Regions from separate parts of the Pseudomonas juntendi genome, predicted to be linked through region 2. Evidence: predicted binding sites of a transcription regulator. Region 2 holds the regulator's gene; the other holds the start of a gene.
What was found. Region 2 encodes FliA, which starts transcription of late flagellar genes. Its sites were predicted from a motif close to CTAAAGTTTNNNNNNNNNNNGCCGNTAA; they were not measured.
Positions count from the first base shown of each region.

Region 1: L1P09_RS07510 (methyl-accepting chemotaxis protein) is a predicted target of FliA. The motif match lies at 1,126-1,153, and genes of this name have one in related genera.

Region 1 is NZ_CP091088.1:1,642,413-1,645,818, forward strand. Features, by position in the region: gene L1P09_RS07510 (methyl-accepting chemotaxis protein) at 1-1,096, opposite strand, end outside; partial or broken gene L1P09_RS26310 (hypothetical protein) at 1,277-1,363, opposite strand; gene L1P09_RS07515 (hypothetical protein) at 1,732-2,061, shown strand; gene L1P09_RS07520 (hypothetical protein) at 2,163-3,131, opposite strand; gene L1P09_RS07525 (helix-turn-helix domain-containing protein) at 3,159-3,377, opposite strand.
Region 2 is NZ_CP091088.1:3,724,110-3,727,515, reverse strand. Features, by position in the region: gene flhF (flagellar biosynthesis protein FlhF) at 1-494, shown strand, start outside; gene fleN (flagellar synthesis regulator FleN) at 579-1,421, shown strand; gene fliA (RNA polymerase sigma factor FliA) at 1,418-2,158, shown strand; gene L1P09_RS17275 (chemotaxis response regulator CheY) at 2,275-2,649, shown strand; gene L1P09_RS17270 (protein phosphatase CheZ) at 2,670-3,406, shown strand, end outside.

The DNA of each region.
Region 1 (3,406 bases), 2.1 Mb from region 2:
TGGTCTGGTCGGCAATGCCCTTGATTACATCGACGACACCGCCAATTTCGTCGCTGTCCTTGGCCAGTTGCGTGACGGTCTGGCCGGTTTCGCCCACTGCTGTCGACAGGCGTTCGATGGCCTCGCGGGTTTCCCCGGCAATCTGCCGGCCTTGGCTGGTCAGGCGGTTGGCTTCCTGGGTGGCATCGGCTGTGCGTTGCACGTGGTTGGCAACTTCCTGGGTGGTCGCAGCCATCTGGTTGACGGCGGCGGCGACCTGTTCGGTTTCGACCCGCTGGCGTTCCAGCCCCGAAGAGCTCTTGTGTGCCAGGGCGTCGGACTGCCGCGCCTGGTCGCTGAGGTGCTCGGCGCTGTCCTGCAAGCGGGTCAGGCAGGTTTTCATGCGCGCATCCTGGCTGAGCATGGCCATTTCCAGGCGGGCCTGCACGCCACGGCTGTCGGTGTACATCTGCGCGATCAGCGGGTCGGAGGTGGTCTGTTCAGCCAGCCGCAGCAAGCGCTTGAGGCCGCGTTGCTGCCAGCTCAGGCCGATCAACCCAAGCGGTACGGAAAGCGCGGCGGCCAACGCGAAGCCCCAGGAATGGCCCAGCCAGTTGCCAATCAGGAAGCCCGCCTGGCTGATCAGGATGAACGGCAACCAGTCCTGCAGCACCGGCAGCCACTTGTCACGGCGCGGTACCGGCGGCTTGCCCTGATTGATGCGCTGGTACAGCGCCTCGGCGCGGCGGATCTGTTCGGCGGTGGGTTTGACCCGCACAGACTCGAAGCCGACCACCTGGTTGTTGTCGAAAATCGGTGTGACGTAGGCGTTGACCCAGTAGTGATCGCCCGACTTGCAGCGGTTCTTGACGATACCCATCCACGGCTGGCCTTGCTTGAGGGTTTGCCACATATGGGCAAACACAGCAGGCGGCACGTCGGGGTGGCGCACCAGATTGTGCGGCGCACCGGTCAGTTCTTCGCGGGTGAACCCACTGATGTCGATGAAGGCATCATTGCAGTAGGTAATCACGCCCTTGGCGTTGGTGGTGGAGATCAACCGCTGCTGGGCAGGGAAAGTCCGTTCTCTCTGGGTAATCGGCTGGTTGTTACGCATGGGGTGATAGTCCGCAGGGCTTTGGATGGGTATCGGCAAGCCACCGGGATTATTGAGTGATTATTTAACATGCGTGACAAAAGGTGTTCGATTTTGGTGCAAGGGTGCCTGAGCAATCGAACGCCGTGTGGGCGGCGCTCGATTGGCAGGTGTCGCAGGTTTTTCGGTGCGGCTGCGCCCTCAACCCGCAATCAGCTGGCGCAGCACATAATGCAGAATCCCGCCTGCCTTGAAGTACTCCACCTCGTTGACGGTATCGATCCGGCACGCTGACCTACCTGCAATTCCATCGGTGGCTACAGAGTAGATCCCAGATTTTTCAGCAGCTTACGCGATTTGTGTAGCCCGTGATTTTTCCTCTGGTCGTAGCTGTGGCAACACCCTGGCTACACCGCAAATGCAGCAGGATCATGCAGCATCAAAGCAAAGCAAACCAAATGCAGCCGGATTGACAAATTGTCCATGGCATATATTATTTCATCAGTTACTAACTGATGGGGAGGCAGCACGATGGAAGGCTTGGTCAACCTGCTGTTAAGGCGTGTCAGCTTTAAAAAGTGGATGCTTACGCTCGTCGCCATCTGCGTGTTGGGCCAGATCATCAAATACTGGGTTGGGGCGCCGGAGGGAAGGTTATGGTGAGGTTGGCATGGCTTTACTTTAAGTATTGGCTACTGCCAGTCACCATCCTTTGCGGGGCTATGGGTTGGCAGGCAAACACCATCCAGGAGTACGCGGCTGTTGCCTATAGGTTTACCCCTGGCTTCCTTGGAGACGGAATTTTTTCAATGATTTTTGTCGTCCCGCCAGCGGTGCTTTCGTTTGTATTTATTCCGCATGGCTTTGTATACCCGTACCTGGCTCTGGCAGCATTTGGCGGGCAGGTAGGGATGGTTGTCGGGGTTTGGGTGCTGTGCAATCTGATTTCGCCGCCGCAGTTCCTGCTCGCTGACGCTCCTGCTTGAGCCCTTGTCGGCAAAGCGCAGGGGGGCGGAGAGGTTTGAGCAGGAGAGCGTCGGCGTGACCAGCGACGATGGGATGACGGGTGAGCCTGTGCGGACGCCCGTTATTTTGCAGCCCTGAGTTTTTTCAGGTCTTTTTCCAAGGCGATTTCGTTGTATATCTCGCGGGTAGTAGCCAGCATAGACTTCGCGTTGAGCAAGTGGAACCGGGGGCTATTGAGGTGCGACACCGGCAGATCAGGTTCGCCAGCTTGGAGATACCTTACTCTTTCTTTTTTCAAGTCCTTCAGCAGCTGTTCAACGCTCACCAGTTGGCTTTTGGCCTCTGACTGAACGACGCCACCGGATTCCTTTACCAGGCGCTTTAAGTTCGAGGCTGTATCGCGGTACAGTTTTGTTGCCCGGTCAAAAATTTCAACCCCGGCCAAACTCTGTTCCGATTTATCGATTAAATTTTCGATTTCGGCGGCGCGCTCGCTATTTTCTTTTACAACTTCGTCAACCGACCTGGATGGTCTGCCCATTGTCTTGGTGGGACGCTCTGAGTTGACGATAGCGCGAGCTAGCGCGTGCCTGCCTGTGAAAACTGACTCAGAAAGGTCTCGGTCAAGGTTTTCCAACATTCCTCGCGCAGGACGACCAGAGCCGAAGGATGCTTGTGAGTAAGCGACTTGATGGATCGAGGAGGGAGTGGATAGGGGAAGCTCTTCGGCTTTCTCGATTTCGTTTAGTTCTGTTATAAGCTGGTCGAAATCTGCTGTTAATTCCAGATACTCGACTTCGCGGCTTTTTCCTATCTTTCCTATCCTTAGACTTACTTCAGCCAACGGGGCATATGCTTGCAGCTCATCAGCGCCAGGTAACAAAGCAAGTTTCTTTTGTAGTTCGGCTTTGTCATCTCGGTTTTCGACTATAGCTTTGGCCAGGGAAAGTCGTTCGGCAAGTGCGTTTGCGCGCAAAATTTGGGTGTGAGGATCATCACTAATCAACTCATCGGCCAAAAGTTGAGCGCATTCGTCGAGCTTTAATTTAAGCCGCATGGCACGTTGTTTGACCTTTTCGTGGTCGCTCATCTTCGGTCGTGCCATAAATTCCTCAACTTAACTAGCTTTTTTAATTGAAAATCGTCGTGTGTGAGCTTTTCTGAAAGCAATACACTCACTGCGGGAGTAATAAATGTTCCGAAAATCTTTAAAATAATCCAGTTCATAACGGCCAGTTGAGCGCCAGGTTGCTAGCGTTGCAACAGATACGCCGACAATTTCTGCAGCAGCATGTACGGAAATAAGGTCATCAGGAAGGATTTGTGCGGAATGCATTGTCTTTACTCGTTCAAAATTTGTGTCGA
Region 2 (3,406 bases):
TCAATGTCCCAGTCACCTATGTCGACCCAGGCCAGTCGCTGGCGGCAGCGCTGGAGCCGCTGCTGCGCAAGCGTGTGGTGCTGATCGACACCGCCGGCCTGCAGGCCAGCGACCCGGCCCTGCGCTTGCAGCTGGAAACCCTGGCCGGCCGTGGCATCGCCGCCAAGAATTACCTGGTACTGGCCACCACCAGCCAGAAGCAGGTGTTGACCGCCGCCTACCACAGCTACAAGCGCTGTGGCCTGGCCGGCTGCATCCTGACCAAGCTCGATGAAACGGCAAGCCTTGGCGATGTGTTGAGCCTTGCCATCAGTCATGATTTGCCTGTGGCCTATCTTACCGACGGCCCGCGCATTCCTGACGACCTGCACCTGCCCCGGGGGCACCAGCTGGTGTCCCGCGCGGTCAATGTGCAGCAGCAGGAGGAGCCCAGCGAAGAGGCAATGGCCGACATGTTCGCTGATCTCTACCACAACCCACGGCGAGCGGGTTGAGTATGAAACGTGTGCAAAGTAGCTATGCCAAGGGGTACGCAGAATTGCCCTACGTGTGGCCTGGGTCCCAGCGATACAAGGTAAATTACAAACATGGGTAGCATGCATCCCGTACAGGTGATCGCCGTGACCGGTGGCAAAGGTGGCGTCGGCAAGACTAACGTTTCAGTGAACCTGTCCCTGGCGTTGGCCGAACTCGGCCGCAGGGTCATGTTGCTGGATGCCGACCTGGGCCTGGCCAATGTCGACGTGTTGCTGGGCCTGACGCCCAAACGGACCCTGGCCGATGTCATCGAAGGGCGCTGCGAGCTGCGTGACGTGATATTGCAGGGCCCTGGCGGTGTGCGCATCGTACCGGCTGCCTCCGGTACGCAGAGCATGGTCCACCTGGCGCCGGCCCAGCATGCCGGGCTGATCCAGGCGTTCAGCGAAGTCGGCGACAACCTCGATGTACTGGTCATCGATACCGCTGCGGGTATCGGTGAGTCGGTCGTCAGCTTTGTCCGTGCCGCCCAAGAAGTGCTGCTGGTGGTGTGCGACGAGCCGACCTCGATCACCGATGCCTACGCGCTGATCAAGCTGCTCAACCGTGACTACGGCATGAACCGCTTCCGCGTGCTGGCCAACATGGCCCAGAGCCCTCAGGAAGGGCGCAACCTGTTTGCCAAGCTGACCAAGGTCACCGACCGTTTCCTGGATGTCGCCCTGCAGTACGTAGGCGCCGTGCCCTACGACGAGTGCGTGCGCAAGGCGGTGCAGAAGCAGCGTGCCGTGTACGAAGCCTTCCCACGCTCCAAGTGCGCGCTGGCCTTCAAGGCGATTGCCCAGAAGGTCGACAGCTGGCCGCTGCCGGCCAACCCACGTGGCCACCTGGAGTTCTTCGTCGAGCGCCTGGTGCAGCCGACCAGCGCGGGACCGGTGCTATGAACGCCAGCGGGTTCAAGATGTACAGCCGGGCGGCGAAAGACGCCCAGTACGAGTTGATCGAACGCTACGCCCCCCTGGTCAAGCGCATCGCCTACCACCTGTTGGCGCGCTTGCCGGCCAACGTGCAGGTCGAGGACCTGATCCAGGCCGGCATGATCGGCCTGCTGGAAGTGGCCAACAAGTACGACGCCAGCAAGGGCGCCAGCTTTGAAACCTATGCCGGCATTCGTATCCGCGGCGCCATGCTCGACGAAGTGCGCAAAGGCGACTGGGCACCCCGCTCGGTGCACCGCAACACCCGCATGGTCAGCGACGCGATGCGCGCCGTGGAGGCCAGAACCGGCCGTGACGCTAAAGATCATGAAGTTGCTGCCGAACTCCAATTGAGCCTCGATGATTACTACGCGATCCTCAACGATACCTTGGGCAGCCGTTTGTTCAGCTTCGATGACCTGCTGCAGGACGGTGAGCACGAAGGGCTGCATGAAGACGGCGCCAGCGGCCAGGTCGAACCTGCCCGGGGCCTCGAGGAGGAGCGCTTCCAGCTAGCCCTGACCGAGGCCATCGCCAACCTGCCCGAGCGTGAACGCCTGGTGCTGGCGCTGTACTACGACGAAGAGCTCAACCTCAAGGAGATCGGTGAGGTGCTGGGGGTCAGCGAGTCGCGGGTTAGCCAGTTGCACAGCCAGTGTGCCGCGCGTCTGCGTAGCCGCCTGGGGGAATGGCGGGCGCGCTGAGCCTGCTAGGGTTGCGGCTGTTTCCACGCGGTTTTCCACGTTGTACCGAATTGATTGAATGCGCGCTCGGGGCCGAGCGCGTTTGAGACTGCTTGGAGGTCTACTTGAACAAAGACATGAAAATCCTCATCGTTGACGACTTTTCGACGATGCGGCGGATCATCAAGAACCTGTTGCGTGACCTGGGCTTCACCAACACCGATGAGGCCGACGACGGCACCACGGCGCTGCCGATGCTGGAAAACGGCCATTACGACTTCCTGGTGACCGACTGGAACATGCCTGGCATGTCCGGCATCGACCTGCTGCGCAAGGTGCGTGCCCACGACCGGCTGAAAACCATGCCCGTGCTGATGGTGACTGCCGAAGCCAAGCGCGACCAGATCATTGAAGCGGCCCAGGCCGGCGTCAATGGTTACGTGGTCAAGCCGTTCACGGCACAGGTGCTCAAAGAAAAGATCGAGAAGATCTTCGAACGCGTCAACGGCTGAGTCACGTCAGGGGGCGCGCCATGGATTCATCACATAACTCTTTGGGCGAGTTCGAATCGACCCTGAAGAAACATGCCCAGGAGTTGGTCGAAAGCCTGGAGCGGGGCCGTTTCGGCGAGGCGGTGCAGCTGATTCACGAGCTGAACCAGACCCGCGACCGCGGCCTGTACCAGGAAGTCGGCAAACTGACCCGCGAGCTGCACAGTGCCATCGTCAGTTTCCAGATCGACCCGACCATGCCGCAGGCCGAAGAGGTGTCGCAGATTACCGATGCCACCGAGCGCCTGTCCTATGTGGTCAAGCTCACGGAAGGCGCGGCCAACCGCACCATGGACCTGGTCGAGGCAAGCACCCCGGTGCTCAACGACCTGGCCAGCGAGGCGAAGGCCCTGAGCACCGACTGGCAGCGCTTCATGCGCCGCGAAGTGGCGGCGGAAGAATTTCGCGACCTGGTCAAGCGGGTCGACAGTTTCCTCACGCACAGCGCCGAAGGTAATCGCAAGGTCGCCGGCCACCTCAATGACATTCTGCTGGCCCAGGACTATCAGGACCTGACCGGGCAGGTGATCAAGCGCGTCACCAACCTGGTGACCGAAGTGGAAAGCAACCTGCTCAAGTTGGTGCTGATGGCCAGTCAGGTCGACCGCTTTGCGGGCATTCAGCATGACCACGATCAATTGCGCGCAGAAAAAGATCGAGAAAAACATCCGACTCGGGGTGAAGGTCCGCAGATTCATGCCGATAAGCGTGAAGACGT